One region of the Thermus tengchongensis genome, then DNA from elsewhere that is predicted to be linked to it. Evidence: riboswitches for the same ligand, from Rfam matches in the RefSeq annotation. Region 1 holds a riboswitch; the other holds the start of a gene.

The links. A riboswitch is a leader RNA that binds a small molecule or an ion and turns the genes downstream of it on or off. The one in region 1 is predicted to bind thiamine pyrophosphate.
Region 2: another riboswitch for thiamine pyrophosphate. It lies ahead of L1087_RS10255 (thiamine ABC transporter substrate-binding protein); the one in region 1 lies ahead of thiE (thiamine phosphate synthase).

Annotation. Positions count from the first base shown of each region.
Region 1 is NZ_JAKEDU010000007.1:79,507-94,590, forward strand. It holds gene fbp (fructose-1,6-bisphosphate aldolase/phosphatase) at 1-752, opposite strand, end outside; gene L1087_RS09355 (TetR/AcrR family transcriptional regulator) at 917-1,492, shown strand; gene L1087_RS09360 (acyl-CoA dehydrogenase family protein) at 1,479-2,615, shown strand; gene L1087_RS09365 (serine hydrolase domain-containing protein) at 2,629-3,882, shown strand; gene L1087_RS09370 (SDR family NAD(P)-dependent oxidoreductase) at 3,882-4,652, shown strand; gene L1087_RS09375 (MaoC family dehydratase) at 4,652-5,095, shown strand; gene L1087_RS09380 (PaaI family thioesterase) at 5,092-5,451, shown strand; gene L1087_RS09385 (long-chain fatty acid--CoA ligase) at 5,476-7,083, shown strand; gene L1087_RS09390 (SDR family oxidoreductase) at 7,083-7,841, shown strand; gene thiD (bifunctional hydroxymethylpyrimidine kinase/phosphomethylpyrimidine kinase) at 7,945-8,721, opposite strand; gene L1087_RS09400 (hypothetical protein) at 8,739-8,906, shown strand; gene thiC (phosphomethylpyrimidine synthase ThiC) at 8,903-10,234, opposite strand; gene L1087_RS09410 (NAD(P)/FAD-dependent oxidoreductase) at 10,231-11,184, opposite strand; gene L1087_RS09415 (thiazole synthase) at 11,181-11,966, opposite strand; gene thiS (sulfur carrier protein ThiS) at 11,967-12,161, opposite strand; gene thiE (thiamine phosphate synthase) at 12,148-12,768, opposite strand; TPP riboswitch at 12,863-12,972, opposite strand; gene L1087_RS09430 (nitrite/sulfite reductase) at 13,096-14,826, shown strand; gene L1087_RS09435 (uroporphyrinogen-III synthase) at 14,839-15,084, shown strand, end outside.
Region 2 is NZ_JAKEDU010000009.1:13,764-28,847, forward strand. It holds gene L1087_RS10190 (penicillin acylase family protein) at 1-1,643, opposite strand, end outside; gene L1087_RS10195 (AbrB family transcriptional regulator) at 1,670-2,143, shown strand; gene L1087_RS10200 (CDGSH iron-sulfur domain-containing protein) at 2,153-2,362, shown strand; gene L1087_RS10205 (aldo/keto reductase family protein) at 2,406-3,365, shown strand; gene L1087_RS10210 (helix-turn-helix domain-containing protein) at 3,372-3,992, opposite strand; gene L1087_RS10215 (MFS transporter) at 4,051-5,295, shown strand; gene L1087_RS10220 (FAD-binding oxidoreductase) at 5,305-6,663, shown strand; tRNA gene L1087_RS10225 (tRNA-Met) at 6,691-6,767, shown strand; gene L1087_RS10230 (4a-hydroxytetrahydrobiopterin dehydratase) at 6,819-7,058, shown strand; gene L1087_RS10235 (acyl-CoA thioesterase) at 7,071-7,448, shown strand; gene L1087_RS10240 (DCC1-like thiol-disulfide oxidoreductase family protein) at 7,432-7,743, shown strand; gene L1087_RS10245 (DNA-formamidopyrimidine glycosylase) at 7,736-8,530, shown strand; gene L1087_RS10250 (ABC transporter permease) at 8,554-10,035, opposite strand; gene L1087_RS10255 (thiamine ABC transporter substrate-binding protein) at 10,107-11,141, opposite strand; TPP riboswitch at 11,175-11,268, opposite strand; gene L1087_RS10260 (alpha/beta fold hydrolase) at 11,310-12,164, opposite strand; gene L1087_RS10265 (hypothetical protein) at 12,134-12,373, opposite strand; gene L1087_RS10270 (fuculose-1-phosphate aldolase) at 12,370-12,948, opposite strand; gene rpoC (DNA-directed RNA polymerase subunit beta') at 13,028-15,084, opposite strand, start outside.

The DNA.
Region 1 (15,084 bases):
TCCTCCGTGGCGGGGAAGATCTTCTGGGTGCGAACGATAGCCACGGGATCGTCCTTACCCACGTAGCGCCCGGCGATGTTGCGCAAGCGGGTGGTGCTCACCACCGCGGCGATCTCCCCGTAGCGCCGGGACCAGATGGACTCTATCCCAAAGCGGTGGGAATCCCGGAGCAAAGCGGCGATGTCATAGAGCCTTTCCGGGGCGTCCAGCTCAATGTAGCTATCCCTCTCTGTCTGGGCCAGGTCCATGATGCGGAAGCGGAAACCCGGGCGCAACTCCGAGGAGAGCAGGAGGCCCGAAGAGTACATGGGATCGGCAAAGGCCAGGTAAAGGGGCAGGTTGAAGGCCCCGGGCTCGGTCTTATCGGCGGCCAGAACCATGAAGGGCTCGGCGGGGCGTTCCTCAAACTCCATCTCCGCCACCTGGGGCCCCAGGCCGTGGAGGTTACCGGTGAAGGCGTCCTTCAAAAGGTCCTGTCCCGCTCCATAAAGCCCCTCCTCCTTGGCCACCTGGGTACCTTCCCGGAAGGCCTTCCACGCTAGCTCGTGGATGGAGGGGTGCCGAACCCCGTGGGTGTGCGAGAGGAGGAGGACGATATCGTCCCCGATATGAAACACATGGGCATCCTGAAGGAGGCGGCCCACCTCCTCCCGCACCACCTCCTCTACCCTGGCCAGGACCCTGCGGCTCGGTAGGGTGTGGCCTCCCACGGAACCAATGTCGGCCTTGAGGACGCTGAGCGTGACCTTCATAAGCCCCTCCTTTCGTTTCCATCCTTCCACGCTAATGGGCACTTTGGCAAGCCTGCTTCCGCCACGAGGCAGGAAAAGCTTGGAAACGTGGATGGAAGCCAGCGGGGATCTTGACACCCCACCCGCCCAGGGATAAAGTGGACTTACCGACCGGTCGGTGAGCTATGGTGACCACCACGAAGGACCGCATCCTGGAGGAAGCCGCAAGGCTCTTCACGCAAAAAGGCTACGAGGCCACCAGCGTCCAGGACCTGGCCGAGGCCCTGGGGCTTTCCAAGGCCGCCCTCTACCACCACTTTCGCAGCAAGGAGGAGATCCTCTACGAGGTGAGCCTCCTGGCCCTGCGGGGCCTGGTGGAAGCCGGGGAAAGGGCCCTCGGGGAGCCCGACCCCAAAAGGGCCCTCCTCGCCTTCATGCAGGGCCACGCCCGCTTCTTTGAGGAGAACTACCCCTTCTTCGTCACCATGCTCCAGGGCATCCAAAGCCTCTCCCCCGAGCGGCGGGCCCAGACGGTGGCCCTGCGCGACCGGCACGAGGGCAACCTGCGCCGGATCCTGCGCTGGGGAATGGAGGAAGGGGCCTTCCGCCAGGTGGACGTGGCCCTGGCCGGACGGGCCATCCTCTCCATGCTCAACTGGATGATCCGCTGGTTCCGCCCGGGAGGACCATTGCGGGCCGAGGAGGTGGCTCGGTTCTACTTTGAGCTTGTCCTAAAGGGGTTAGAAGATGGACGTTCCTGAACACAAGGAAATCCGTCAGCTGGCCCGGCGCTTCCTGGAAGAGGCAGGCCCCGCCTTGGCGGAATACGAGGCGAGGGAAGCCTTCCCTTGGCCCCTGGTGCGGCGCATGGGGGAGCTGGGCTTCCTGGGGGTCTTCGTGCCCGAAGAGCTCGGGGGAGCCGGGTTGGACTTCTGGGCCTACATCGCCCTCCTGGAGGAGCTGGGAGGCTACGCCTCCTTACGCTCCATCCTCTCCGTGCAACAAAGCCTGGTCCTCACCCCTCTCTTGGCCTACGGTACCCAGGACCAGAAGGAACGGTATGTGCCCAGGTTAGCGCGGGGAGAGGTCCTTGGCGCCTACGGGCTCACGGAGCCCGAGGCCGGGTCGGACGCGGGAAGCCTACGGACCCGGGCCTACCGGGACGGGGACCACTATGTGCTGGAAGGGCAGAAGACCTTCATCTCCCACGCCAACGTGGCGGAGGTCTTTCTCATTTTTGCTAAAACCGACCCCGAAAAGGGCAATAAGGGCATCACCGCCTTTTTGGTGGAGCGGAAAGACGGCGTGCGCACCACCCCCCTCAAGGGCAAGCTGGGCCTGAAGGCGGCGGATACGGGGATGGTCTTCCTGGAAGGGGTGCGGGTGCCCCAGGACCGGGTTCTGGGGAAGGAAGGGGAGGGCTTCAAAATCGCCATGGCCACCCTGGACACGGGGCGCATCTCCCTAGCGGCAGGAGCGGTGGGGCTGATGCAACGGGCCTTGGACCTGTCCCTAGGCTACGCCAAGGAAAGGCACCAGTTCGGACGGCCCATCGCCAGCTTCCAGCTGGTCCAGGCCCACCTGGCCCAGATGAAGCTGGACCTGGAAGCCAGCCGCCTCCTCACCTACCAGGCGGTGGCCAAGAAGCTACGGGGGGAGAGGTACACCTTGGAGGCAAGCATGGCCAAGCTCTTCGCCTCCGAGGCCGCCAACCGCGTGGCCTACCGGGCCATCCAGGTCCACGGGGGCTATGGCTTTTTCGAAGAGTATGAGGTGGCAAGGCTCTATCGGGACGCCCGCATCCTCACCCTCTACGAGGGCACGAGCGAGATCCAAAGGCTGGTGATCGGGGCCCACCTCACGGGGGTAAGGGCCTTCAGCTAAGGAGGTGAACGGCATGCAAGGCGCGAGCAGGTGGCTTTGGGCGGTAGGCCTTATCCTCCTGTCCCTGGCTTGGGCCCAAGTGCGGGAAGGGCTGGACCTCGGCGCTCTCAACGCCTTCAAGGCCCGCTTGGAGGGCGAGGTGGCCCAAGGAAGGCTTCCTGGAGCCGTGTTTCTGGTGGCACGGCACGGGCAAGTGGTCTATCACGAGGCCGTGGGCTACCTCGATCCCCAGACCCGCAGCCCCATGACCCGGGAGGCCATTTTTCGCATATATTCCATGACCAAACCCCTGACCTCAGCCTTGGCTCTAGCCTTGGCTGAAGAGGGGCGGCTCAGCCTCACTGATCCCATCCCCCTTTACCTTCCGGAGTTCCGCGAGGCGAAGGTAGGGGTGGAAAAACCAGGGCCAGGCGGTCAGCCTACCTTGGAACTCGTACCCGCTTCCCGTCCCATCACCGTCTACGACCTCCTCCGCCACACCTCGGGGATCACTTACGGCATCTTCTTTGACTCCCTGGTGAAGCAGGAGTACCGCAGGATGGGGGCCGACGCGGTGGACCAGACCCCAGAGGAATTTCTGGGCAAGCTGTCGCGCCTTCCCCTCCAGTTCCAGCCGGGCACGATCTGGGAGTACGGCAACTCCACCGACCTCCTGGGTCACCTCATGGAGCGCCTGACAGGCAAGAGCCTGGCGCAGCTTCTAGAGGAAAGGATCTTCAAACCCTTGGGCATGGCAGACGCGGGTTTCCTCGTGCCCCAGGAAAAGCAAAGTCGGATCGCGGAACCCTTTGCCATCGACCCCTTCACTAGGCAACCCACGCCTCCAGCCCTGGACGTGCGCCGATCCCCAAAGCGCCACTCGGGGGGTGCGGGCGCCGTGGCTACTGCCCTAGACTACTACCGCTTCCTGCAAGCCCTCCTCAACGGGGGAGAGCTGGGAGGAAGGCGCATTCTTTCCCCTAAAAGCGTCGCCCTGATGACCCAGGACCACCTGGGCCCCCTGTACCTGCCCTCCTTGCAACGGGGTGCACCCTACCTTCCCGGACCGGGGTACGGGTTCGGCCTCGGGGTGGCGGTGCGCCTGGCCGATGGCGGAAGCCCCCTCCCCGGAACCGCTGGCGATTATTACTGGGGAGGCCTTTTCGGAACATACTTCTTCGTGGACCCCAAAGAGAAGCTCATCGGGGTTTGGATGATGCAGAATCCAGGCGGGCGCACCTACTACGCCCAGCTCTTCCGGAGCGCCGTCTACGCCAGCCTTCGCTGATGGGAAGGCTAGAGGGCAAGACCATCTTGGTGACGGGAGCGGCCCACGGCATCGGCCGGGCGGCCCTGGAGGTTTTCGCCCGGGAAGGGGCTAGGCTGGTGGCGGTGGATTGGGAAGAGGAAGCCCTCTCGGAAGCGGTGGCCGTCCTCGAAAGCGAAGCTTTGGCCGTGCCCGCGGACGTGGCCGATCCCGAGGGGGTGGAGAGGGCTTTTGGGGAGGCCTTGGAGGAGTTCGGGGCGCTCCACGGGGTGGCCCACTTCGCCGGCATCGCCCATGCGGCTCTTTCCTGGAATATCTCCCTATTCGACTGGGAGCGGATCCTGCGGGTCAACCTCACAGGGAGCTTCCTGATAGGCAAAAAGGCGGGGGAGATCATGCGGGGAGGGGGCCTGGTCCTCACCGGCTCGGTGGCGGCCCTGGGGGCCTTTGGCCTCGCCCACTACGCCGCCAGTAAGGCCGCCCTCTTGGGCCTTACCCGGACCCTAGCCCTGGAGCTTGCCCCCAAGGGCATCCGGGTGAACCTCCTGGTGCCGGGCCTCATCGAAACCCGGATGACCGCGGGCCTGCCCGCCTGGTCCCGGGACCAGGAAATCGAGGCCTCCCCTCTCAAGCGGGCCGGGCGCCCGGAGGAGGTGGCCTACTCGGCCCTTTTCCTCCTTTCAGATGAGGCCAGCTTTATCACCGGCCAGGCCCTCTACGTGGATGGGGGGCGGTCCCTCGTGGGGCCGGGGGGCCTGCCCCCAGGGTTCGGAAGGAAGGAGGTGGCATGATGCCCCTGTACTTTGAAGACTTTGAGGTCGGCCAGCGCTTCACCACGGCAGGGCGGACGGTTACCGAGGCGGACGTGGTGAACTTCGCGGGAGTGTCCGGGGACTACAACCCCATCCACACCGACGCGGAGTTCGCCAAGGGCACCCCCTTCGGCCAGCGCATCGCCCATGGGCTTCTGGTCCTTTCCATGTTCACCGGCCTGCGGCAGCGCACCGGGGCCACGGACGGCACCCTCATCGCCTGGCTGGAGATCCGCAACTACAAGTTTCTCAAGCCCGTCCTCATCGGCGACACCATCCGCGGGGAAACGGAAATCCTGGAGAAGCGGGAGACCTCCAAGCCCGACCGGGGAATCGTGGTCCAGCGGGTCCGGGTCCTCAACCAGCGGGACGAGGTGGTGCAAGAGGGGGAGTTCGTGACCCTGATCCGGAGGCGGCCTTGAGCCCCTTCGCCCGTTGGTTCCAAGCCGAGGTCCGAAGGCGGGAAGGAGGGGAGGCCGAGCTCCTCCTGCCCGTACGGGAGGAGTTCTTGCAGGGCCAAGGCCTGGTGCACGGGGGGATCCTGGCTGCCCTCCTGGACAGCGCCCTTGGGCAGGCGGTGGAGAGCCTGGGGGTCAAGGTGGTCACCGCCGAACTCTCCGTGAACTACCTGAGGCCGGTGCGGGAGGGGGTGCTTTTGGCCCGGGGCTTCGTGGTGCACGCGGGAAAAAGGCTTTTTCACGCTGCAGGAGAAGCCTGGTTGGAGGGGGAGCGGGTGGCCTTCGCCAAGGGCACCTTCTACCGGGTGGACGGGGGGTAAACTGGCCCCCAAAGGAGGCAAAGGATGTTCCCCAGCACCATGATGGACGAGGACCTGAACCTTTGGGACTTCCTGGAGCGGGCGGCGGAGCTTTTCCCTCGGAAGGAGGTGGTTTCCCGCCTCCCCACGGGGGAGATCCACCGCACGGACTACGCTGAGGTCTACCGCCGGGCGCGGCGGCTCATGGGGGGCCTAAAGGCCCTGGGGGTGGGGGTGGGGGACCGGGTGGCCACCTTGGGGTTCAACCACTTCCGGCACCTGGAGGCCTACTTCGCCGTCCCCGGGATGGGGGCGGTGCTCCACACCGCCAACCCCCGCCTCTCCCCCAAGGAGATCGCCTACATCCTGAACCACGCGGAGGATAAGGTGCTCCTCTTTGACCCCCAGCTCCTCCCCTTGGTGGAAACCCTGAGGCCCGAGCTCAAGACCGTGCGCCACCTGGTGGTGATGGACGAGAAGGCGCCGGAAGGGTATCTGGCCTACGAGGAGGTCCTGGGGGAGGAGGTGGACCCGGTGCGGGTGCCCGAGCGGGCCGCCTGCGGCATGGCCTACACCACGGGGACCACTGGCCTGCCCAAGGGGGTGGTCTACAGCCACCGGGCCCTGGTCCTCCACACCCTGGCCGCGGGCCTTCCCGATGGGAGCGGCCTTTCGGAAAGGGATGTGGTCCTCCCCGTGGTGCCCATGTTCCATGTGAACGCCTGGTGCCTGCCCTACGCCGCCACCCTGGTGGGGGCCAAGCAGGTCCTGCCGGGGCCGCGGCTGGACCCCGCCTCCCTGGTGGAGCTCTTCGACGGGGAGGGGGTGACCTTCACCGCCGGGGTGCCCACGGTCTGGCTGGCCCTGGCCGACCACCTGGAGGGCACCGGCCACCGCCTCAAGACCCTGAAGCGCCTGGTGGTGGGGGGTAGCGCCGCCCCGAGAAGCCTGGTGGAACGGTTTGAGCGCATGGGGATCGAGGTGCGCCAGGGCTACGGCCTCACGGAAACCTCCCCGGTGGTGGTGCAGAACTTCGTGAAAAGCCACCTGGAGGACCTGCCCTGGGAAGAGAAGATCGGCCTCAAGGCCAAGACTGGCCTCCCCATCCCCCTGGTGCGCCTGCGGGTGGCGGACGAGGCGGGCCGCCCCGTGCCCAGGGATGGGAAAGCCATGGGGGAGGTCCAGCTGAAGGGACCCTGGATCACTGGGGGGTATTACCGGAACGAGGAGGCGAGCCAAAGCGCCCTCACCCCGGACGGCTGGTTCCGCACCGGGGACATAGCCACCTGGGACGAGGAGGGCTACCTGGAGATCAAGGACCGCCTCAAGGACCTCATCAAGTCCGGGGGGGAGTGGATCTCCAGCGTGGACCTGGAAAACGCCCTCATGGGCCACCCCAAGGTGAAGGAGGCGGCGGTGGTGGCCATCCCCCACCCCAAATGGCAGGAAAGGCCCCTGGCGGTGGTGGTGCCCCGGGGGGAAAAGCCTACGGAAGAGGAGCTTAGGGAGCACCTCCTGCGGGCAGGGTTCGCCAAGTGGCAGCTCCCGGATGCCTTCGTCTTCGTGGAGGAAATCCCCAGGACCAGCGCGGGCAAGTTCCTCAAGCGGGCCCTGAGGGAGCAGTACAAGGACCTTTTCCAAGGGGGTGGCTGATGTTCCTGGAGCAGTTTCGCCTGGACGGCAAAGTGGCCCTGGTAACCGGGGGGTCCCGGGGGCTGGGCCTCGAGGCCGCCCTGGCCCTCAAGGAGGCCGGGGCTAAGGTGGCGGTCCTGGCCCGGAGGGCCAGCTTCTTCGAGGAAGCCAAAAAGCACCTGGGGGAAGCCCTTTACCTGGAAGGGGATGTCCGGGACGAAGGGCGGCTTCTTGAGGTGGTGGACCAGGTGGAGCGGGAGCTCGGGCCCCTCACCATCCTGGTCAACGCCGCCGGCATCAGCTGGGGCGCCCCCTCCTGGGAGATGCCCGTGGAGAAGGTGCGGGAAGTGCTGGAGGTCAACCTGGTGGGAGCCTTCCTGGCCAGCCGCGCCGCCGCCCGGCGCATGCGGGAGCGGGGCTACGGCAAGATCCTCCACATCGCCTCCGTGGCCGGGCTCAAGGGGGAGCCCCCAGAGGTCCTGGACGCGGTGGGCTACGCCGCCTCCAAGGGCGGTCTCGTGGCCCTCACCCGGGACCTGGCGGTGAAGTGGGGCCGTTTCGGCATCCGGGTGAACGCCTTAGCCCCAGGCTTCTTCCCCACCCGCATGACGGAAAAGGTCCTCCCCCGGGTGGAGGCCCACCTCCAGGCCACCCTGCCCCTGGGGCGCCCGGGAAGGCCGGGAGAGCTGGGAGGGGCGGTGCTCTTCCTGGCAAGCCCGGCCTCGGACTACATCACCGGGGCGGTATTGCCCGTGGACGGAGGGGCCACGGCCCTTTGAGCTAAGCACCCGCGCACAAAGGCTGCCCCACCGGCCAAAGCCAAAGCGGCGCGCTCATGGCCTCTTGGGGCCCCCCGTCGGGGCGCAAGCCACGACGGGGTACTTAGGCGAAGTGGTTCAGAGGGCCGTGTCCGTGCCCCAGGCCGGGGGCGGTCTCCAGGGCCCGGGTGAGGTAGGCCTTGGCCTCCCCCACCGCCCCCTCGAGGGGCTTGCCCAAGGCCAGGAGGGCGGCGATGGCCGCGGAGAGGGTGCACCCGGTGCCGTGGGTGTGCCGCGTGGGCACCCTAGGGGCGCGGAAGGCGAGGACCCCTTCGGGGGTGGCCAGGAGGTCCACCGCCTCCTCCCCTTCCAGGTGCCCCCCCTTGAGGAGGACGGCCCGGGGGCCCAAGTCCAAGAGATCCCGGGCCGCCTCCTCCGCCTCCCGCAGGGTGCGGATGGGCCGTTGCAGGAGGGCCTCGGCCTCCAGGCGGTTGGGGGTGATGAGGGTCGCCAGGGGGAAGAGCCTGGCCTTCAGGGCCTGCACCGCCCCCGGGGCCAGGAGGGGGTCCCCGCCCTTGGCCACCATCACCGGGTCCACCACCAAGGGCGCGATGCGGAAGCGGGCCACCGCCTCGGCCACGGCCTCCACGATGGCGGCGTCCCCCAAGGCCCCGGTCTTGGCGGCGTGGACGGGGAGGTCTTCGGCCACGCTCTGGATCTGGGCATAGACCAGCTCTGGGGGAAGGAGCTCCAGCCTTTGCACCCCCAGGGTGTTCTGGGCGGTGACCAGGGTGAGGGCGCTGGCCCCGTAGACCCCGAAGCGGAAGAAGGTCTTGAGGTCCGCCTGCACCCCGGCCCCGCCCCCGGAGTCGGAGCCGGCGATGGTAAGCGCTACCTGCATGCCTCACCTCGGGCATAATGCGGACGGCCTTCGCCGTGGCCGATATCCACCTGCGCCTTTACGGTTTCCGGCTTACCCTTAGCGACGAGGAGGCCTTCACCCTGGCGCTGGAGGTCGCCCGGTGCCGTCAGGAGGTGGGGAGCGTGGCCGAAGCTTTTCGTCAGCATCCCGACCCCCCGCCCTAGCCCACGGGGTCGTGGGCGTAGGGTGCACCCCGAAGCTCCATCCGGGCCTTGCCCCGTAAGACCGCCTCCACCAGGTTCATGGGGCAGAAGGGGCCGCACATGCTGCAGGCCTTGGTCCTGGAGCCCCGCTCCTCCTTGAGGCGGCGGGCCTCCTCGGGAAAGAGGCAGAGGGCGAACTGCCCCTCCCAGTCCAGGCGGTAGCGGGCCTCGGACATCCTTCGGTTCCGCTCCAAGGCCCTGGGGTTCCCCCGGGCCACGTCCGCGGCGTGGGCGGCGATCTTGAAGGCGATCACCCCCTCCTTCACGTGCTCCGGGGTGGGCAGGCCCAGGTGCTCCGCCGGGGTCAGGTAGCAGAGCATGTCCGCCCCCATCCAGCCCGCCAAGGCTCCCCCGATGGCCCCGGCGATGTGGTCGAAGCCGGCCGCGGTGTCCACGGGGAGCATGCCCAGGATGTAGAAGGGGGCGTGGCCCGTGAGCTTCTTCTGGATCTGGACGTTGGCGGCCACCTCGTTCAAGGGGATGTGCCCCGGTCCCTCCACCATGGCCTGCACCCCCGCCCGCCTCGCCCGTTCCACCAGCTCCCCGATGGTGAGGAGTTCGGCGATCTGAGCCCGGTCGGTGCTGTCCGCCAGGGAGCCGGGCCTGAGGCCATCCCCCAGGGAGAGGGTCATGTCGTAGGTGCGGGCGATCTCCAGGAGGTCGTCAAAGCGGGCGTAGAGGGGGTTTTCCTCACCCCGGTGGAGCATCCAGGCGGCCATGAGGCCTCCTCCCCGGCTCACGATCCCCGTGGTCCGGGAGGAATTCCGGTAGACCTCCAGGTTCCTCAGGGTAACCCCCACGTGCACGGTGATGTAGTCCACCCCCTGCCGCCCGTGCTCCTCGATGACCCCGAAAAGCTCGTCCGCGGACATGTCGAAGAAGCTCTTCCTCTTGGCGGCGCGGAACTCGGCCTCGTAGATGGGCACGGTGCCCAGGGGAACCGTGGCCACCTCCAGGATTCTTTCCCGGATGGCCTTCAAGTCCCCCCCCGTGGAGAGATCCATGATGGTGTCCGCCCCGTACTGGATGGCCACCCGGGCCTTCGCCACCTCCTCCTCGAGGTCCACGTAGTCGTAGGAAGTACCCAGGTTGGCGTTCACCTTTACGCTAAGCCCCTCCCCGATCCCCTTGAAGTCCCGAAGGGTGCGGTGGTTGGGGTTCCGGGGAATCACGATCCGCCCCGCCGCCACCCCTTCCCGCACAAACTCCGGGGAAACCCCCTCCTTCTCCGCCACGTAGGCCATTTCCTCGGTGATGAGGCCCTTCCTTGCCGCTTCCAGCTGGGTCATGGTTTTACCCCCATAAGCTCCAGAATCCTTGCCGCCGTCCAAGGGGCCAGGAGGACGCCGTTCCTCCCGTGGCCCACCGCCGCGTAGACGCCCTCCTGCACCTCCCCCACGAGAAGCTCCCCCACCGGCCGGTAGCCCCATAGGGCCTCCCGGAACCGGGCCCCCTCAAGTAAGGGAAAGCGCTCGTGGGCGTAGTCCGCAAGCCACCTGAGGCCGAAGAGGTCCACCCCCGGGGCCCAGCCCTCCCGCCCCGTGGCCCCCACGTACACCCCGCCCTCCCGGGGCAGGAGGTAGCCGTCCCCGGCGAAGAGGGGTAGGGGGGGCGGCGTCCCCTCCAGGAGCAAGGCCTCCCCCTTCAAGGGGCGCACCCCCAGGCCGAACCGGCCGCCCCAGGCGCCCACGGCCAGGAGAAGGTAACGGGCCCGGGCGGCCAAGGGCTCCTCAGGGGAAGCACCCCGCCGCCTTCCCCGCACCTCCCCTTCCCTCACCTCCTCCACCTCCGCGTGGAGGAGGGGGGTTCCCATGGCCTCCAAAGCCCGCAGCAGGGCTTGCCGCAACCTCCTAGGGTGCACGTACCCCCCGGGGAAGGTGCGCACCCCCCTTCCCCCCCGCACCGGGTAGGCAAGGGGCTCCCGGGCTTCCCAGGCCTCCTCTTCCCTTGGGGAAAGGGCCACCACCTGGGTCCCGGCGAAGTCCGCCCCCAGCGGCAAGCCCAAACCCCCAAGCTCCGCCAGGAGGTCGGGATAGCGCTCCAGGCCGAAGAGGGCCGCCTCCAAAACCTCCCCGGAGAGCCCCTCGGGGTAGGGGGCCAGCATCCCCGCGCTGGCGGAGGTGGCCGCCCCCTCCTTGCCCGCGTCCAGGAGGAGGACCTCGAGGCCCCGCTTCCTGAGCTCGTAGGCGGCCAGGGCCCCGATGATCCCCGCCCCTACCACGATGACGTCCGCCTTCACCGCCCGGGCCCTCCCAAGGGAACCCCCTCCGTGGGGCTGCTGGGGCTCGCCCCCTCCCTGGGCCGCATGGGCCCCGCCAGGTAGGCCCTCCTCCCCGCCTCCACCCCCAGGCGGAAGGCCTCGGCCATGGCCACGGGGTCCTTGGCCTCGGCGATGGCGGTGTTGACCAGCACCGCATCCAAGCCCAGCTCCAGGACCTCAGCCGCGTGGGAGGGGAGGCCCAGGCCCGCGTCCACCACCACCGGGGGCAAGGAGGCCCGCTCCCGGGCGAAGAGCTCCAAAAGGGCCCGGGTCTTCACCCCCCAGCCGGAGCCGATGGGGGCGGCCAGGGGCATCACCGTGGCCGTGCCCAGCTGGGCCAGCCTTCGGGCCAGGACCAGGTCCGGGCCGATGTAGGGCAGGACCAAAAAGCCCTCCGCCAACAGGGCCTCCGCCGCCTTCAGGGTCTCCACGGGGTCGGGGAGGAGGTAGGTGGGGTCGGGGATCACCTCCAGCTTCACCCAGCGCTCCCCGGTGAGGGCCCGGCCCAGGCGGGCGATCCTCAGGGCCTCCTCCGCGGTGCGGGCCCCGGCGGTGTTGGGAAGAAGCCGCACCCCCTCCAGGGCCTCCAGAAGCCCCACGTGCCCGGGCATCCTGGCCTCCACCCGGCGGATGGCCACGGTGACCACCTCCGCCCCCGCCGCCTGGATGGCCTCCCGCATTACCCCGAAGTCCCGGAACTTGCCCGAGCCCAGGATGAGGCGGCTCCTTAGCTCCACATCCCCTACCTTCCAGGTGTCCATCTAGCCTCCTTGCATGAGGGTGACCACCTCCACCACATCCCCTTCCTTCAGGACGTGGTGAGGAAGCTCCCGCCCCGGGTAGGCCTCCTCGTTGAGGAGGACCGCCACCCGGGAAAGATCCACGTCCAGCTCCTCCAGAACCTCCCTCAGCGTTTTGCCCTCGAGGGGCTTAGCTTCCCCGTTAAGCCACACCATAAAGCCGCTCCCTGAAGGCCCTGGCCGCCCTTTCCGGGTCCTCCGCGTCCAGGATGGCCCGCACCACCACAACCCGGCGCGCACCAGCCTCCAAAACCTCCCCCAGGTTCTCCAGGGTGATGCCGCCGATGGCGTACCAGGGCCTTTCCCCCAGGTTCTCCCGGGCCCAGCGCACATAATCCAGGCCCGCCGCCGGCCGGCCCGGCTTGGTGGGGGTCTCCCAGACCGGGCCCACGGAGAGGTAGTCCACTCCCTCCTCGAGGGCCTTTAGGGCCTGCTCCGGAGCGTGGGTGGAGCGGCCCACCATCCCCCCGAAGAAGCGCCGGGCCTCCCCCGGGGTGAGGTCGCCCTGCCCCAGGTGCACCCCATCCGCTCCCAAAAGGGCCGCCAGGTCGGGCCGGTCGTTGAGGAAGAAGGGCACCCCGTAGCGCCGGGCCAGGGAGAGCATCCTCTCCCCCAGGGCCAGGGTAGGCCGGGCCTCCCAGTCCTTGGCCCGAAGCTGCAAAACTTCCGCCCCACCCGCCAGGGCCCGTTCCGTCCGATCCAGTACCTCCTCCATGGACCAACCGGGCCTCGGGGTCACCACCAGGTAGAGCCTTCCCAGCAAGCTTTCACCTCCCCAGCGCATGTGCCCTACGGGTAAAGCCTCAAGCGGAGATCCAGGGCCCACGCGGCCTGGGGAGAGGTCGGTTTGTAAGGGGATTCTTCCGCATAGGCTTCCCTCCGCCGGCATTACCCGGATCAGGTTCCAAGGGTTGCTGGGAGAAACCCAGCTCTCAGCCCCTCCCTTGGGGCACCCCTAGCCTGCCCCCTCACTATACCACGTGGGGGGCTTGGAAAAGTGGGCCGGGGCACGGGGAATATACCCTTGACTTTCATAGACTCAATGGTATATCATTCCGGGCAACCCCCGGCCGGGGGGAAAGGAGGCAGGATGGCAGGGCTGAGCGCCGAAGTGGAGGCCGAGATCCAGCATCTGGAGGCCATGATCGCCCGCCTCGAGGCGGGGGCGGAAGACCCGGAGGACTTCCGCGTCTTCCGCCTGAAAAACGGCATCTACGGCATCCGGGGACGGCCCGAGCACCACATGGTGCGCATCAAGCTCCCCGTGGGCCGGGTGAGCCCAGAGGCCCTAAGGGTTCTGGCAGACGTGGCGGAGCGGTATGCAGAAAACCGGCTGACCCACGTAACCACCCGGCAGGCGGTGCAGCTCCACCACGTGCACCGAAGGGACGTACCCCACGTCCTCCGAGCCGTAAACAGGGTGGGCCTCACCACCCGCGAGGCCTGCGGCCACTCCATCCGAGCCATCACCTGCTGCCCGTACGCCGGAGTTTCCCCTGAGGAGCCCTTTGACGTGACTCCCTACGCCGAGGCCGCCTACCGCTACTTCCTCCGCCACCCCGTGGGGCAGAACCTGCCCCGCAAGTTCAAGATTGCCTTTGAGGGGTGCGCCACCGACCATGCCCATACCCCCATTCACGACATCGGGGTGGTGGCCGCGGTGGAGGGGGGCAAAAGGGGCTTCCGCCTTTACGTGGGCGGGGGCTTGGGAGCCGCTCCCATGAGCGCGGAGCTCTTGGAACCCTTTACCCCAGAGGAGGACCTCCTCCCCACCATGCTGGCCATCATCCGCCTCTTTGACCGCTACGGCAACCGCAAGGTCCTCACCCAGGCCCGGCTTAAGTTCCTGGTGAAGCGGTGGGGCATCGCCGCCTTCCGGGAGGCGGTGCGGGAGGAAAGGCGGCTGGTTAAGCTCACCGCCAACGGGGAGGACCTGAGGGCCTGGCAACCGCCCCAGGACCCCCCGCTCCCTCCTCTCCCCTCCCCCCCCAGGAAGCCCTTCAGCTTCGCCCCAGGCTTTGAAGACTGGCGCCGCACCAACCTCTTCCGGCAAAAACAGGAAGGCTTCTACACGGTTTTGGTGCGCCTTCCCTTGGGGGACATCGCCCCGGAGGGCCTGAGGGCCCTGGCCGACATCGCCGAGACCTACGCCGCCGAGGTAAGGAGCGCCATCAGCCAGAACCTCCTCCTGCGCTTCGTGCCGGAAGAGGCCCTAGGGGGGCTTTACGAGGCCCTCCTTAAGGCGGGCCTGGCCCACCCCTACGCCCACACCGTGTTGGACATCACCCGCTGCCCCGGGGCCGACACCTGCAACCTGGCCATCACCCACTCCCGCGGGCTGGCCCAGGCCCTGGAGGCCCAGCTCTCTTCGCTTCCCTTAGTCCACGACCCGGGGGTGCGTTCCTTGAGCCTGAAGATCTCCGGGTGCCCCAACTCCTGCGGCCAGCACCACATCGCTGACATCGGCTTCTACGGGGCAAGCCGCAGGATGGGGGAACGAGAGGTACCCCACTACGTCCTCCTCCTGGGAGGCCGCACCCGGGAGGGGGAGGCCCGTTTTGGCCAGGTAGTGGCTCGGATTCCTGCCCGGCGCACTCCTGAGGCGGTGGAAAGGATCCTGAAGCGCTACCAGGAGGAGCGGGAGCAGGGCGAAAGTTTCCAGGCTTATTTGGACCGGGTGGGAGCCGCCTCCTTCAAGCCCCTTCTCGAGGACCTCCAGACCATTCCTTCCTATGAGGAAGCCCCAGAGTACTACCAGGACCTGGGGGCGGAAGGGGAAACCTTCCGGGTGCAGCTAGGCCGTGGGGAGTGCGCGGTGTAAGGGAGGTTGGGGATGCGCATCGCCTATGCCGGTCTCAGAAGGAGGGAAGAGTTCAAATCTCTGGCGACAAAGCTAGGCTTAATGCCCCTCCTTCTCCCTGTTCAGGCCACGGAAAAGGTATCCGTTCCCGAATACCAGGACCATCTCCGGCGGCTGGGAGAAGGGGTGGATCTCTTCGTGGCCACCACCGGGATAGGGGTAAGGGAGCTTTTGGAAGGAGGGCGGGTTTTGGAACTAGACCTGAAGGGGAGCCTGGAG
Region 2 (15,084 bases), on a different contig from region 1:
CGGAAATCCCGGAAGAGGAGGCTCTTCTGATCCATCTGGATGGCCTTCATGTCCTCCAAGGAGAGCTTCTCCTTGGCCAAGAGCATTTCCCGGATGCGCTCCGCCCGGTAAGGCTCGGCCCAGTCGTAGGTGAGGGCGTAGGGGAAGCCCTTGGGGGTCACCTTGTGGTTGGCGGTGACCACGAAACCCTCCTTGGGGTTCAGCACCTTGGGCCACTCCTCGGGCTTGCGGTAGCCCTGCCAGTCCCAAGCCCCGTTCCCGGGCACGGGCACCATGCCCGTGTGTCCCTCCCTGCGGATGGGAAACTTTCCAGGGGCGATGTAGCCAATGTTGCCGTCCACATCCGCGTAGACGAAGTTCTGGCTGGGGGCGGAGTAGTGCCGCAGGGCTTCGGTGAACTCCTGCCAGTTGCGCGCCCGGTTCACCCCCAAAAAGGCCATGAGGATATGGTCCTCCTCGTCCAGGCTCACCCAGCGGAGGGCCATGGGGGTCTTGGGGGGGTCTTGCAGGGCGTCGGTGATGACGGGCCCGTAGTGGGTTTCCCGCACCCGGAGGACCACCTCCTTCCCCCCCCGCACCTGGATCCTCTCCTCCCGCACCCGGTAGGGCACCACCTGGCCCTTGTAGCGGTACCCCTTACCCTCCACGTCCTCGAGGAGGTAGAGGTCCTGCACGTCCGCCCCCACGTTGGTCACCCCCCAGGCGATGCGCTCGTTCCGGCCGATGACGATGCCAGGCACCCCAGGCAGGGTGGCCCCGATGACCCGGTACCCGGGGGCCTCGAGGGCCATCAGGAACCAGAGGCTTGGGGCCTGCAAGCCCAGGTGGGGGTCGTTCGCCAGGAAGGGCTTGCCGGTAGCGGTGCGGCTTCCCGAAACCACCCAGTTGTTGCTGGCCTCCAGGAAGCGGGGCGGGGCCAGTCGGAGGAGGGCCGCCGGGGCTTCCTCCCGCTTTAGGGGAAGCCCCAAGTCCTCCGCCTGCAGGATGGTGGGGGCGTCCTCCGGGTAAGGCGGCAGGAGCTCCAGAAGCCTTTCTGGGCTCATCCCCCGGGCCAGGAGGCGGTGGCGCAGAAGCTCCTCCTCCCAGTTCATGGAGAGGTCAAAGCTCATCATCTTGGCCCAGACCAGGACGTCCGGACCCGTCCAGGGCTCGGGGCGGAAGGAAAGGAGGCGGAACTCGGGGGGTAAGGGGGCCCCGCTTTCCAAGAAGGCGTTCACCCCGGCCACGTAGGCGTCCACCGCCCGCTTCTCCTCGGGGTAGAGGCGCTCGTAGGCGCTTTCCGCCGCCCGGTAGAAGCCCCAGGTGCGCAGGAAACGGTCTTGCGGCAGCACCGCCTCCCCCAACACCTCGGCAAGCCTTCCCTGCCCCACCCGGCGCTGGAACTCCATCTGCCAGAGCCTTTCCTGGGCGTGGACGAAGCCCTGGGCGAAGAAGAGGTCCTCGAGGCTCGCCGCCCGCACCCGCACCACCCCCCACCTGTCCCGCACCACCTCCACCGGGGTGGAAAGGCCCTTCAGGGCAATACGCCCCTCCACCTGGGGCAAGGAGGCCCGCAGGGTGAGGTAGACCCCCAACGCCGCCAGCAAGACCACCCCGAGCACCAGGCCAAGAAGCCAAGCCAGAAGCCGCAGAAGGCGTTTCATGGTTGGACGGAGTATACCATGGGGCCATGGAACTGCTGCGCGCCGCCCTAAGCGGCCTTCTGCTGGGCCTTTTCTTCCAGCGCCTGGGCCTGCCCGGGGGAGTGGTGGTGGGGGCCATGCTGGGCACGGGCCTCCACCAGCTCCTCCTGCCCCCCGCCCCCACCCCCCGGGGCCTGGACCTCCTGGTCCAGCTCCTGGCCGGGGTACTGGTGGGGCTTTCCTTCCGGCGGGAGCTTCTCTCCCCCCGCCTCCTGCCCTACGCCGTCCTGGCCGCCTTAGCCTTCTTGCTTTTGGCGGTGGCCTTAGCCCTCCTCTTCGCCCGGGCCCTGGGGCAGGAACCCAAGGCCCTCCTCTTTGCCCTCGCCCCAGGGGGGATTACCGGCATGGGCCCCCTGAGCCAGGCGGAGGGGGGAAGCGCAGCCCTGGTGGGGGTGTTCCACACGCTGCGGGTTTTCCTCCTCTTCCTGCTGGTGCCCCTTTTGGCCCGGCTTCTTCGGTAGTATGGGGGCATGCGGCTGGAGTTCTTGGAAAACGGACCCATTCGGGTGGAGGGGGAGCGCTTCACGTTGCGGGTGGGGGACAAGGAGGAAGTCTTGGAGAAACCCCGGGTCTTCCTCTGCCGTTGCGGGGCCTCGGGCAACAAGCCCTTCTGCGACGGCACCCACAAGCGCATCGGCTTCCAGGCTCCGGGAGGGGTCTTGGAGGTGGAAGGAGACTGACCCGCTGGTCAACTTGAGGCCAAGGGGGTAAACTCCGGTAGCCATGGGCGAGATGCGCTACCGGAAACTGGGCAAATGGGGGCTTAAGGTCTCGGAGATCTCCTTGGGGGCCTGGGTCACCTTCGGGGATGTGGTGAAGGACAAGGAAACCGTCCGGGAGATCGTAAAGATCGCCTACGAGGGCGGGGTCAACTTCTTCGACAACGCCGACGTCTACGCCAAGGGCCTGGCCGAGGAGGTCATGGGGGAGGTGCTCAAGGAGTTCCCCCGGCACACCCTGGTCCTCTCCACCAAGGCCTACTGGCCCATGTCGGAGGACCCCAACGACCGGGGACTAAGCCGGAAACACCTCCTGGAGAGCATCACCCAAAGCCTGAAGCGGCTAAAGACCGACTACGTGGACCTCTTCTTCGCCCACCGCTACGACCCCGAGGTGCCCATGGAGGAGATCGTCTACGCCATGCACACCATCGTGGAGAAGGGCTACGCCCTCTACTGGGGTACCTCGGAGTGGCCCGCCGCCCGCATCGCCGAGGCGGTGACCTTCGCCAGGGAAAACGGCCTCCACCCCCCGGTGGTGGAGCAACCCCAGTACTCCATGCTCTACCGGGAGCGGGTGGAAAACGAGATCCTCCCCGAGGCCGAGCGCTTCGGCCTGGGCCTGGTGGTCTGGAGCCCCTTGGCCATGGGAATGCTCACCGGGCGGTACGACCAGGGAATCCCCGAGGACAGCCGCTTCGCCCGCTACCCCCAGTTCGCCGAGCGCTTCCTCACAGAGGAAAACCGGAAGAAGGTGCTGAGGCTCAAGGCGGTGGCGGACGAGCTGGGCCTCACCCGGGCCCAGCTGGCCCTGGCCTGGGTGCTGAGGCTTCCCGGGATCTCTAGCGCCATCACCGGGGCGACCCGCCCAGAGCAGATCCGGGAGAGCCTGGGAGCGGCGGGGGTGGACCTGCCCCAGGAGGCCCTGGAGCGCATCGAGGCCATCCTGAAGGGGGAGGCGTAAGGGAACCTATTGGGGCGCTGGGGCCAAGCCCAGGTGGACCAGGTACCGGGCCTGGCCCTCCCCCTTCCTCGCCGGGGACAAGGCCGCGTAGCGGTGGTACAGGGCCAAGAGCTCCCGCTGCAGGGCCTTGGCTTCTTCCCGGCGCAAGTGGAGCCCGGCGCTCCAAAGGTTGACCAAGGGAGGGAAGTCCTCCGCCAAGAGGTCGGGTTCCGCCTCCCCGCCAAACTCCAAAAGGCCCTCTGCGTTCAGGAAGACCCGGAGGACGGCCCCGTAACCGGGGTCGTGGGCCTCCAGGGCCCTCGCCCATTCCTCCTGCCAGCTTCTGGCCCCCTCGAGGGCCCGCAAGACCCCCTCCGGCACCAGCTCCCGCGGGATGCGGAAGTCGGTGTCCACCGCCTGGTAAAGGCGCACGGGCCGCCCCCGCCTGGGCCGGATCCCGGCAGGGCGCAAAAGGCCCGCCCGCACCAAGAGGCCCACCCGGTAGTGGGCCCGCTGCAGGGAAAGGCCTTGGGCTAAGGCCAGGTCCTTCACGCTGGCGGGGCCTGCCATGAAGGGCTTCAGGGCCACGGCCATCTCCGGGTCCGCCAAGAGGCGGGCCGCCAGGGGGTTGTCCACGCGAAAGGGCATGGCTCTACTCTAAAGGCCGGCTTGCGCCTGGAGTAGCGGGGAAGGGAAAGTGGGCGCCGTGCAGGGCTTTGCCGCCTTCCGCCTCCTTTGGGTGGGCCAGGCCCTGGCCCTGGTGGGCCGGGAGATGACCTGGTTCGCCCTCACCCTCTACGCCTACCAGAAGACGGGCTTGGCCACCACCCTCTCCCTCCTGGGCTTCTTCCACTTCCTGCCCCTCATCCTCCTCTCCCCCTTGGCGGGGGCCCTGGTGGACCGCTACCCCAGGCGGTGGGCCATGCTGGCCGCGGACCTAGGCGGGGGGCTGGCCACGGGCTTCCTCCTCCTCATGCTCCTCCTGGGGCGGCTGGAGGTGGGCCACCTCTACCTGGTCTCCGCCGTTACCGGGGCCCTTTCCAGCCTCCACTGGCCTGCCCTCTCCGCCGCCCTTTCCGCCATGCTGGAGAAGAAGGACTACGCCCGGGCCAGCGGCATGATGAGCCTGGCGGAGTCCCTGGCGGGGGTGGGGGCCCCCATCCTGGCCGCTGCCCTTCTGAAGCCTTTGGGTCTAGGAGGGGTCTTCGCCCTGGACCTCCTGGGGGCGGGCGCCGCGGTCCTCACCCTCCTCCTGGTGCCAATCCCCAATCCCAGGCCGCAGGCAGGAAAGCGGGCCTCCCTCCTGGAGGAGGCCCTTTATGGCTTCCGCTTCATCCTGGAAAGGCCGCCCCTCCTGGGCCTTCAGCTCATGTTCTTCGGGGTGAACTTCCTCACCACCCTGGCGGCCACCGTCCTCCCCGCCATGGTCCTGGCCAAGACCGCCCTCTCCGAGGCCGCTTTGGCCCTGGTGCGCTCGGCCTCGGGCCTGGGCGGGGTGGCGGGAGGGCTTCTCCTCTCCCTCTGGGGCGGCCCCAGGAAGCGGGTGCACGGGGTCTTTTGGGGCATGGCCCTTTCCAGCCTGGCCCTGGCCCTGATGGGGCTTGCGGACAGCCCCCAGGCCTGGGCCGTTCTGGCCTTTTTGGAAAGTCTCTTCATACCCGTGCTCAACGGCTCCAACCAGGCCATCTGGCAGGCCAAGGTGCCCCTCGAGGTCCAGGGGAAGGTCTTCGCCGCCAGGCGCATGATCGCCTGGTTCGCCAACCCCCTGGCCATGCTCCTCTCGGGGCCCCTGGCGGATCGGGTCTTCGGCCCCCGCTACGGCCAAGGGGAGGGGATCGCCCTCATGCTCCTCCTCTTCGGCGGCCTGGGGGTGGCCCTGGGGCTTTCCGGCTACCTCCTTCCCCAGGTCCGGGAGGCGGAACGCCTTCTCCCCGACGCCAAGCCGGACTAAACTTCTAGCATGGGGAAGCTGGAAGCCCTAAAGCGCCTCCTCCCTGGAAAGGTGGATACCTCCCCCTCCGAGCGCCGCCGCCACGGGCGGGACGAGGGCTACCCCGAAGAGGGAGAGGTGCTGGCCGTGGTCTACCCGGAGGGCGTGGAGGACGTGCAAAAGGCCCTCCTTTGGGCCCGGGAGCAGAAGGTGGCGGTCATCCCCTTCGGGGCGGGGACCAGCCTGGAGGGCCACCTCCTGCCCTTGGGGGAGGCCATCAGCCTGGACTTCGCCCGCATGAACCGCCTCCTCGAGGTCCGGCCCGAGGACTTCCTTTGCGTGGTGGAGCCCGGCCTCACCCGCAAGGCCCTAAACGAGGCCCTGAAGGGCACGGGCCTCTTCTTCCCCGTGGACCCCGGGGCGGACGCTACCCTAGGCGGCATGGCCGCCACCAACGCCAGCGGCACCACCACGGTGCGCTACGGGGGGATGCGGCCAAACGTCCTCGCCCTCCAGGTGGTCCTGGCCAGCGGGGAGGTGCTGGAGCTCGGGCGAGGGGTGCGCAAGACCAGCGCCGGCTACGACCTCAAAGACCTCTTCATCGGCTCGGAGGGGACCTTGGGGGTCATCACCCGCCTCACCCTGCGCCTCCACCCCTTGCCGGAGCACGTGCACACCCTAAGGGTCTTCTTCCCCGGGGTGGAGGAGGCGGCTTTGGCCAGCTACCAGGTGATGGCCAGCGGGCTTCCCGTGGCCCGGCTGGAGCTTTTGGACGAGCTCGCCTTGAGGGCCCTGAACCGCTACCTAGGGGCGGGCTTCCCCGAGCGCCCCGCCCTTTTCCTGGAGTTCCACTCCTCCACAAAGGAGGCCCTCGAGGCGGAAAGCACCCTAGCCCTGGAGATGGTCAAGGAGGCAGGGGCTTTGGCGGTGGAGGCCGCCAAGACCGAGGAGGAGCGCAAAAGGCAGTGGGAGGCCCGCCACCAGGCCTACTGGGCCCTGGTCCACCTCTTTCCCGGCCACCGCTTCGCCATCACCGACGTGGCCGTGCCCCTTTCCCGCCTGCCGGAGATGGTCCGCTACGCCCAAGGGCTTCTTCGGGAAATGGGCCTCACCGGCAACATCCTGGGCCACGTGGGGGACGGGAACTTCCACACCCTGGTCCCCGTTTTGCCCGAGGACTACCCCAAGGCGGAGGCCTACGCCGAGGCCCTAGTGCGCCGCGCCCTAGAGCTTGGCGGCACCTGCACCGCCGAACACGGGGTGGGCCTCAGGAAGAAGAAGTACCTCCCCCTGGAGCATGGGCCTGCTTTGGATTGGATGCGAAAACTAAAGGCCCTCTTGGACCCCGAGGGCCTCCTGAACCCGGGCAAGGTGCTTGACACGCCCTAGGCCCTTCGCTATAGTTAAGGATGGCGACGCGGGGTGGAGCAGCCTGGTAGCTCGTCGGGCTCATAACCCGAAGGTCGCGGGTTCAAATCCCGCCCCCGCAACCAAAAGGAAGCCCGGACCCTTTAGGGTCCGGGCCTTTGCCTTACCCTTGGGGCATGGACTGGGAGGTGCACCAGAACCCCGAGCGCTTGGTCAAGACCTTCCGCTTCAAGAACTTCCTGGAGGCCCTGGCCTTCGCCCAAAAGGTGGGGGAGCTGGCCGAAAGGGAAAACCACCACCCCCGCCTCACCGTGGAGTGGGGGCGGGTCACGGTGGAGTGGTGGACCCACAGCCAGGGGGGCATCACCGAGAAGGACCGGGAGATGGCCCGCCTCACCGACCTGCTCCTGGGGTAGCCTGGGAGAGGTATGGAGGCACGCACCTTAGAGCTCGTCTTCCCCGAGCACACCAACCCCCTGGGCGCCGCCTTCGGCGGCTTCGTGCTGGGCCTCATGGACAAGGTGGGCTCCTACGCCGCCGCCCGCAGGGCCAAGAAGCCCGTGGTCACCGTGGCGGTGAGCAGCGTGGAGTTCAAGGTGCCCATCCGCACCGGGGACCTCCTGGAGGTGGTGGCCAAGGTGGTACGGGTGGGGCGCACCTCCTTGACCGTGGAGGTGGAGGTCTACAAGGAGCGCTTCGGCCAGGAAAACGGCCGGGTCCTGGCCACCAAGGGGGAACTCACCTACGTGGCGGTGAACGAGCGGGGCCAGCCCGTACCGGTGGACGAGCATGCGGGTGCTGATTGACGCTTCCTGCCCCTACTGCCGGGCCTTGGGCCGGGCCCTGAAGGGCTTGGACCTGCGGGGGACCCTCCAGGTGGAGCCCCTGCAGGAGGCCCAGGGCCTGGACCGGGAAGCCCTCCTTAAGGAGCTCCACGTCCTGGAAGGAAAGAGGGTCCACCGGGGCTACCGGGCCCTCCTGGCCCTGGCCCGGAGGCTACCCCTCCTTTGGCCCCTCTACCCCCTCCTCCTCCTGGGCCTAGCCTTCGGCCTGGGGCCAAAGCTCTACCAGGCCCTGGCGGCGAGGAGGCCCCGTGCCTGAGCTGCCCGAGGTGGAGACCACAAGGCGGCGCCTCGAGGCCCTCCTCCTCGGGCGGCGCTTCCTGGAGATCCGCCACGGGGACCTAAGGCGCTACCGCCACACGGAAAAGGCCCTGGGCAGGAGGGTGGAAGGCCTCCTGCGCCGAGGCAAGTTCCTCCTCTTCCCCCTCTCCGGAGGCCTGGAGATGGTGGTCCACCTGGGCATGACCGGGGGGTTTCGCCTGGAGCCAACCCCCCACACCCGGGTGGCCTTCCGCCTGGACCAAGGAGCGGTCTTCTTCCACGACCCCCGGCGCTTTGGGCGCATCTGGGTGGTGGAGAGGGGGGACTACCGGGAAATCCCCCTCCTCTCCCGCCTGGGCCCCGAGCCCCTCTCCGAGGCCTTCCGCTTCCCGGAGTTCTGGGAGGGCCTAAGGAGAAGCGCCAAGCCCCTCAAGGGCCTCCTCCTGGACCAGCGCCTGGCCGCCGGGGTGGGGAACATCTACGCCGACGAGGCCCTCTTTAGGGCCCGCCTCTCCCCCTTCCGCCGGGGGAGGGAGGTGAACCCAGAGGAGGCCCAAAGGCTCTTTCAGGCCCTGAGGGAGGTCTTGGGCGAGGCCGTGGCCTTAGGGGGAAGCACCCTTTCCGACCGCACCTACCAGCAGCCCGACGGCCTTCCAGGGAGCTTCCAAGCGCGCCATGCGGTCTACGGGCGCCAGGGCCTCCCCTGCCCCCGGTGCGGCACCCCCGTGGCCCGGGCGGTGGTGGCAGGAAGGGGCACCCACTTCTGCCCCCGGTGCCAGACCTGAGCCCTCCCCCCGCGGGGGGCGCATTAGCCCCACCGGCCCCGGCCCCGGTCCAGGAGGTAGAAGAGGAGGCCAGAAAGAAGAGCCAGCAGGGCGGCCAGGGCCAAGGCCTCCTTAAAGGGGGCCTCTCCCGGCCTCCCCAGGCGCTCGTAGATGGCCAGGGTCAGGGTGGTCCACTCCGGGCGCCAGAGCACCAGGGTGGCCCCAAACTCCCCCAGAATGACGGCCAGGGCCAGGGCAAGCCCGGATTGCAGGGCGGGAAAGACCAAGGGGATCTCCACCCGCAAGAAGGCCCTAAGGGGGGTGGCCCCCAGGACCCGGGCAGCCTGAAGGAGGTTTGGGGAAAGGCTCCTTAGGGCCGGAAGCAGGGCCCGGGCCAGAAGCGGGTAGGCCAAGAGGGCGTAGGCGGCGAGGAGCAGGGGCAAGGAGCCCCGCCAGGCGGGGTAGGCCAGCAAGTAGCCCAGGCCCACCGCCACCGGGCTCACCAGGAGGGGGAAAAGGCCCAGAAGGTCCAGAAGGCGGCTCCCCCGGGCGGCCACCGCGTAGGCCACCCCCAGGGGCAGGGCCAGGAGGAGGGCCAGGAGGGTAAAGCGGAGGCTGTTCCCCAAGGCCAGGGAAAGGGGGGTGAAGTCCTCCGAGGCCCAGGCGGAGGCCAAGGCCCTGGGGTCGGCCTGGAGGAAGAGGGCCCCTAGGGGGGCGAAGAGAAGGAGGAAAAAGATGGCAAGCCCCGCGGTCCAGGCCCAGGAGGCGGGCAAGAGCTCCCCCGGAGGCAGAGGGTAAGGGCGGAACCGCAGGTACAGGAGGACGGCCAGGCCCAGGGTGAGGATCTCCAGGAGCATGAGGGCGCTGGCCTCGGGGAAGGCCAGGCGGTAGGCCAGGAGGGTGTAGACCTCCACCTCGAGGGTGGCGTACCTGGGCCCTCCCAGGAGGAGGGGCACCCCGAAGGCAGAGAAAGCGTAAAGGAAGACCAGAAGCCCCGCCGAGGCCAAGGCCGGCAGGAGGAGGGGAAGCCCCACCCGGAGGAAGGCGCGAAAGGGGGTAGCCCCCAAGACCCGCGCGGCCCGCATGGGGCCCTCCAGGCGCACGGCCACGGGCAGAAGGATGCGAAGGGCAAGCCCCAGGTTATAGAAGACCGCAGCCAGGAAAAGGAGCGCCCGGGTGCCGTAAAGGTCCACCCCCAAAACCCCCCTGGGTCCGAGAAGGGCCATGAACCCCAGGGCCACCACGGGGGTAGGGAGGACAAAGGGCAAGGTGGAAAGGGCCAAAAAGGCCTCCCGCAGGGGAAAGCGCCTGCGGAAGAGAAAGGCCAGGGGAAGGGCTAAGGAGAGGGTGAAGAAGGCAGAAAGGAGCCCATACTCCAGGCTCCAGAGGTAGCGTTCCCAGTAATAGGGGTTTGCCAGGGCCTTGGCAAACCCCTCCCCCACCCCCAGGGCCAGGATGCGGGAGAGGGGATAGAAGAGGGCCAGGCCTAAGAAGGAGAGAACGAGGAGCCCTGCAAGCCTGGCCACGCCCTCCTACACCCCTTCCCCACGCCCCTTCGCCGGGGCCCCCACCCTGGCTTGGTCAAGGTGGGGCGGTATCACCGCCGCCCCCGGCGCACCGCCTCGGGGCTTTGCCCCTGGAGCACCACCTGGGTCCACTCCGCGATCCAGCGCTCCCGGTTCTGGGCCATGACCTTGGGGTCCAAGCGCACGCTCCCCACGGGCTCGGGGGCGAAGCGGAAGACCTCGGGGAGCTTGGCATCCCGGCGGGCCGGGTACATCCACATCTCCGTGGGGATGTTCTCCTGCACGGGCTTGGAGAGGAGCCAGTCCACCACCTTCTTGGCTCCTTCCAGGTTCTTGGTCCCCTTCAGGATCCCCACGAACTCCACCTGGAAGAAGGCCAGCTCGGGGAAGAGGTTCCCCGTGGGGGGTTCCTGGTACTTGCCCTCGGAATAGTAGACCTCGGCGGCGGGGCTCGTGGTGTAGGAGACCACCAGGGGCCGATCCCCCTTGTAGAGGGTGAAGTGGGTGTAGTAGGCCTCGCTCCAGCCCTTGGCCACCCGCACGCCCCCATCCCGGAGCTTGGCCCAGAAGTCCAGGTACCCGTCCTCCCCGAAGCGGGCCACCGTGGCCATGAGGAAGGCCAGGCCCGGGGAGCTGGTGGCGGGGTTTTGCACCACCAGGAGCCGGGCGTACTCGGGCCGGGCGAGGTCGGCGGGCGCCTTGGGCAAAGAGCGGTCCTTGAAGTGGGCCCGGTCGTAGTTCAGGCTCACCCAGCCGTAGTCCACGGGAAGGGCGCGAAAGCTGGGGTCCAGGAGCAAGGTGGCCTTCAGGTTCTGGATCTCAGGGCTACGGTAGGGGAGGAGGATGTCCGCCTCGAGGGCCCGGGAGAGGAAGGTGTTGTCAAAGCCGTAGATCACGTCGGCAATAGGAGCCCCCTTGGTGAGGATGGCCCGGTTCAGGGTCTCCCCCGCGTCCCCTCCCTTGAGGAAGCGGAGCTTCAGGCCGGTTTCCCGCTCAAACCGGGCGATGAGCCCCTTATCCAGGGAGAAGCTGGAGTGGGTGAGGACCGTGATCTCCTGGGCCCAACCAAGGGCCAAGAACACCAAAGCCGCCAGCAGTCGCAACATAAAAACCCCCTGCCACCGGGGTTTCGGAAAGTCTTCGGCTTTCCGTCACCTTCCCTACGCCGGCATTACCCGGATCAGGTTCCAAGGGTATCTCTCAGCCCCTAACGGGACACCCCCGGTGACGCCCTGAGTTTACCCCACCCTTCCCGGCCCTGGAAGGGCGGTCTTTCACACCCTCCAAGGAGAGGGAGCCAGCAGGCCCTCGAGGCTCTCGCGGAAGGCCTCGCCAAAAGCCTCCGGTTGGTCGATCCAGGGGTAGTGCCCAGCCCCAGGGATCACCCGGATGGGGGCTTTGAGGCGCCCCGCCACCTCCTCCGCGTAGGGGTAGCTGGTGCCGTCCTGCTCCCCCACCACCACCGCCACCTGCTTGGAGCTGGGGGAAAGGTAGGGGGTGTAGTCCAGCCGCCAAAGGCCGTTGCGCAGGAAGCCCCAGGCAGGGGTATCCGGCCCCAGGATGCCGGAGCCCTCCGCCACCCACTCGTACTCCAGGCGGCCATGGGGGGTGGGAAACATGAGGCGGTCGAAGAGGAGCTTGGGCTCCGCCTTCTCCAAGGCCGCCCTCAGGTTCGCCTCGGGGTCGGCCAAGGGCTCCAGCCCCGCCGCCTCCGCAAGCCTTGCGGAAAGCCAGGGGAAGCTCACCCAGGGGGAAAGGAGGACCGCCCCCAGGGCCTCCGGGTAGCGGCGGAGGAGCTCCAGGGCCACCAGGGCCCCAAAGCCGTGGGCCAGAAGATGAAACTGATCCAGTCCCAAGGCCTCGGCCAGGGCCACGGTATCCCCCACCAGGGCATCTATGGTAAAAAGCCTGGGGTCCTGGGGAAGCTCCAGGCTCCGCCCCGAACCCCGCTGGTCGAAGTAGATGACCCGAAAGCCCTCCAGGTAGTCCTGAAGCCCCTCCCTGAGGGCGTAGGCGTTGCCCCCAGGCCCCCCGTGGAGGACCAGGAGGGCCGGGGCATGCTCGTCCCCCACGTCCTCCACGTAGAGCTCCGCTTCCCCTACGGGGATGTAGCCGATTTCTTCCCGCATCCCCTATAGACTACCCCATCCTGAAGGGTAAAGGCCCAAACCTTAACCCCGGGCAGGGCCTGGGCCTTGGCGATGGCCTCCTCCCCGGCGCCGAACACCTCCAGGAGCCACACCCCTTCCCCCTCAAGAAGCCAAAAGGGATGAGGAAGTTCCCAGGCCAAGCGCAAAAGGACCTCCTTCTCCTTCCCCTCCACGAAAAGCACCCTCATCCCTTCCCCCAAAGGCGGTGGTAAAAGAGGATCTCCGCACTCTCCTCCAAGGTGGTGAGGAGGCTGTAGGCCTCGAGGAGGGCCTCCTCTAGGCGCTCCTTGAGGCCGATGGCGAAGGCCCCGTGGCCCCTTAGGAGGCAAACCCGGTGCTCCCTCAGGGCCTCAGCCACAGCCAAGGCCGCCTCCTCCGTGGCGGAAACGGTCCTTGGGGAGAGCACCGGCACCTCCTTTAGGTAGTACTGGCCCTCGAGGTCCAGGGGAACGATCCGGTCCAGGTGCAGGGAAAGGGCCACCGCTACCCGGGGGTGGGCGTGGACGATGGCCCGGGCCGGGGTCTTCCGGTAGACCTCCCGGTGGATCACGCTCTCCACGCTGGCCCCTTCAGGGAAGGGGCCCTCCAGGGGCACCTCCACCAGGTCCTCGGGGGTCAGGCGGGCCTTCTGCACCCCGCTTCGGGTGATGAGAAAGCCCTCCTTGGTGCGCACGGAAAAGTTGCCCGCGGTGGCGGAGATGAGGCGCTGGTGGAAGAGGTCCTCCCCCACCTGGCGAAAGGCGGTGTAGATCCGCGCCAGCATGGGCCTATTATGGTGCAAAAGCCCTTCTGGGGGCGACGCTTAGGAGCCCCCACCCTGGCATAGCCAGGGTGGGGTGGCCTTAGGCCTGCTTCCCAGGCTGCTCGCGGCGGCCAGGGCGGCGGAGGGCAGGCTCCTTCTCCTTGGCCTCCACCGCCTCCTTCCTGGCTTCCTCAATGGCCTTGAGGGTCTTCTTGTCCACCACCTGGGTAAAGCGCACGAAGTCGTTTCCGGTCCCCGCAGGGATCAGGCGGCCCAGGATGACGTTCTCCTTGAGGCCGATGAGCTCGTCCTTCTTGCCGGCGATGGCCGCCTCGGTGAGCACGTGGGTGGTGTTCTGGAAGCTGGCGGCGGAAAGCCAGCTCTTGGTGGAGAGGGCGCTCTTGGTGACCCCCATGAGGAGGGGCTTCCAGGCCACCGGGGTCTTGCCCTCGGCGATGAGCCGCTCGTTCAAGGCCTCCACGTCCCACCGCTCCAGGACCTGGCCCTCCAGCAGACGGCTATCCCCGGGGTCGGTGACCTCCACGTACTTGAGCATCTGCCGCACCACGATCTCGATGTGCTTGTCGTGGAGCTTCACCCCCTGGGCCCGGTAGACCTTCTGGATCTCGTCCACCAGGTAGCGTTCCACCGCCTCGGGGCCCTTGGCCTCCAAAAGCTGGTGGGGGTCCACGGCCCCGCGGGTCAAAGGCTGGCCTGCCTCCACGTAATCCCCATCCTTCACCACCAGGCGGGCATCCTTGGGAAGCTTGTACTCCTTGGAGAAGCCCTCGGATTCCACGAAGACGGAAAGCTTCTCCTCGGTTTCCTCAATGCGCACCACCCCGTCGATCTCGGAGATGACCGCCTTGGCCTTGGGCCTGCGGGCCTCAAAGAGCTCGATCACCCGGGGCAGACCCTGGGTGATGTCGGTACCCACCGCCACGCCACCCGTGTGGAAGGTGCGCATGGTGAGCTGGGTGCCGGGCTCGCCGATGGACTCCGCCGCCACCACCCCCACCGCTTCCCCGATGGACACCGGCCGGGCCATGGATAGGTCGTAGCCGTAGCACTTCTGGCACACCCCGTAGCGGGTCTGGCAGGTGAGGGGGCTACGCACGGGCACCTCCTTGATCTCCCCGGCCTCCGCCGCCTTGATGATGAGCCCCACGTCCTCGAGGGTCAGGTAGCGCCCTTCCTCCAGGCGCTGGCCCAAGACCTCCACCTCCCGGGCCAGCACCCGGCCATAAAGCCCGGACTCGATGTCCGAGCGCTTCCTGAGGCGCAGGGTGCGGGTCACCTCGTCGGGCTGGAAGAGGGGGACGGAGATGAAGTTGGTGGTGCCGCAGTCCGCCTCCCGCACCACGATCTCGTGGGCCACGTCCACCAGCTTCCGGGTAAGGTAGCCGGAGTCGGCGGTGCGGAGGGCGGTGTCCGCCCCACCCTTCCGGGCCCCGTGGCTGGAGATGAAGTACTCCAGCACGGTGAGGCCCTCCCGGAAGGAGGAGCGCACCGGCACCTCGAAGGTCTCCCCCGAGGGCTTTTGCATGAGGCCCCGCATGCCGCAGAGCTGGCGGATCTGCTGGGGGTTACCCCGGGCCCCGGACTGGGCCATCACGTAAAGGGGGTTGAAGGGGTAGTTCTCCTCGAAGTTCTTAAAGACCGCCTGGGTGACCTTCTCCGTGGTCTCGGTCCAGAGCTGGATCACCTGGTCGTAGCGCTCCCGGTCGGTGAGGAAGCCCATCTCGTAGGCCTGCTCGATCTGCCTAAGCTTCTTGTCGGCCTCCTCCAGGTACCTCTGCTTCTCGGGGGGGATGACGGCGTCGTCGATGCCGATGGTGATCCCGCTGGTGGTGGAGAGGGTGAAGCCGTAGTACTTGAGGGCGTCCAGGAGCCTTGCGGTCTTCTCAATCCCCAGGCGCAGGAAGGACTGGTAGACCAGGTCCTTCAGGGAGTTCTTCTCCTGGGGGACGTCCATCTGCAGAAGCTCCTGGGCCACCCGCTCATCCCCCACCGCTTCGCCCACGATGCGGGCGAAGAGGACCCGGCCTGGGCTGGTCTCCAAGCGCCGGCCCAGGTAGCGCACCGTGACCACGTCCTGGAGGTCCAGGTACCCATGGGCCACGGCCAAAAGGGCCTCGTCGGGGTTGGCGAAGACGA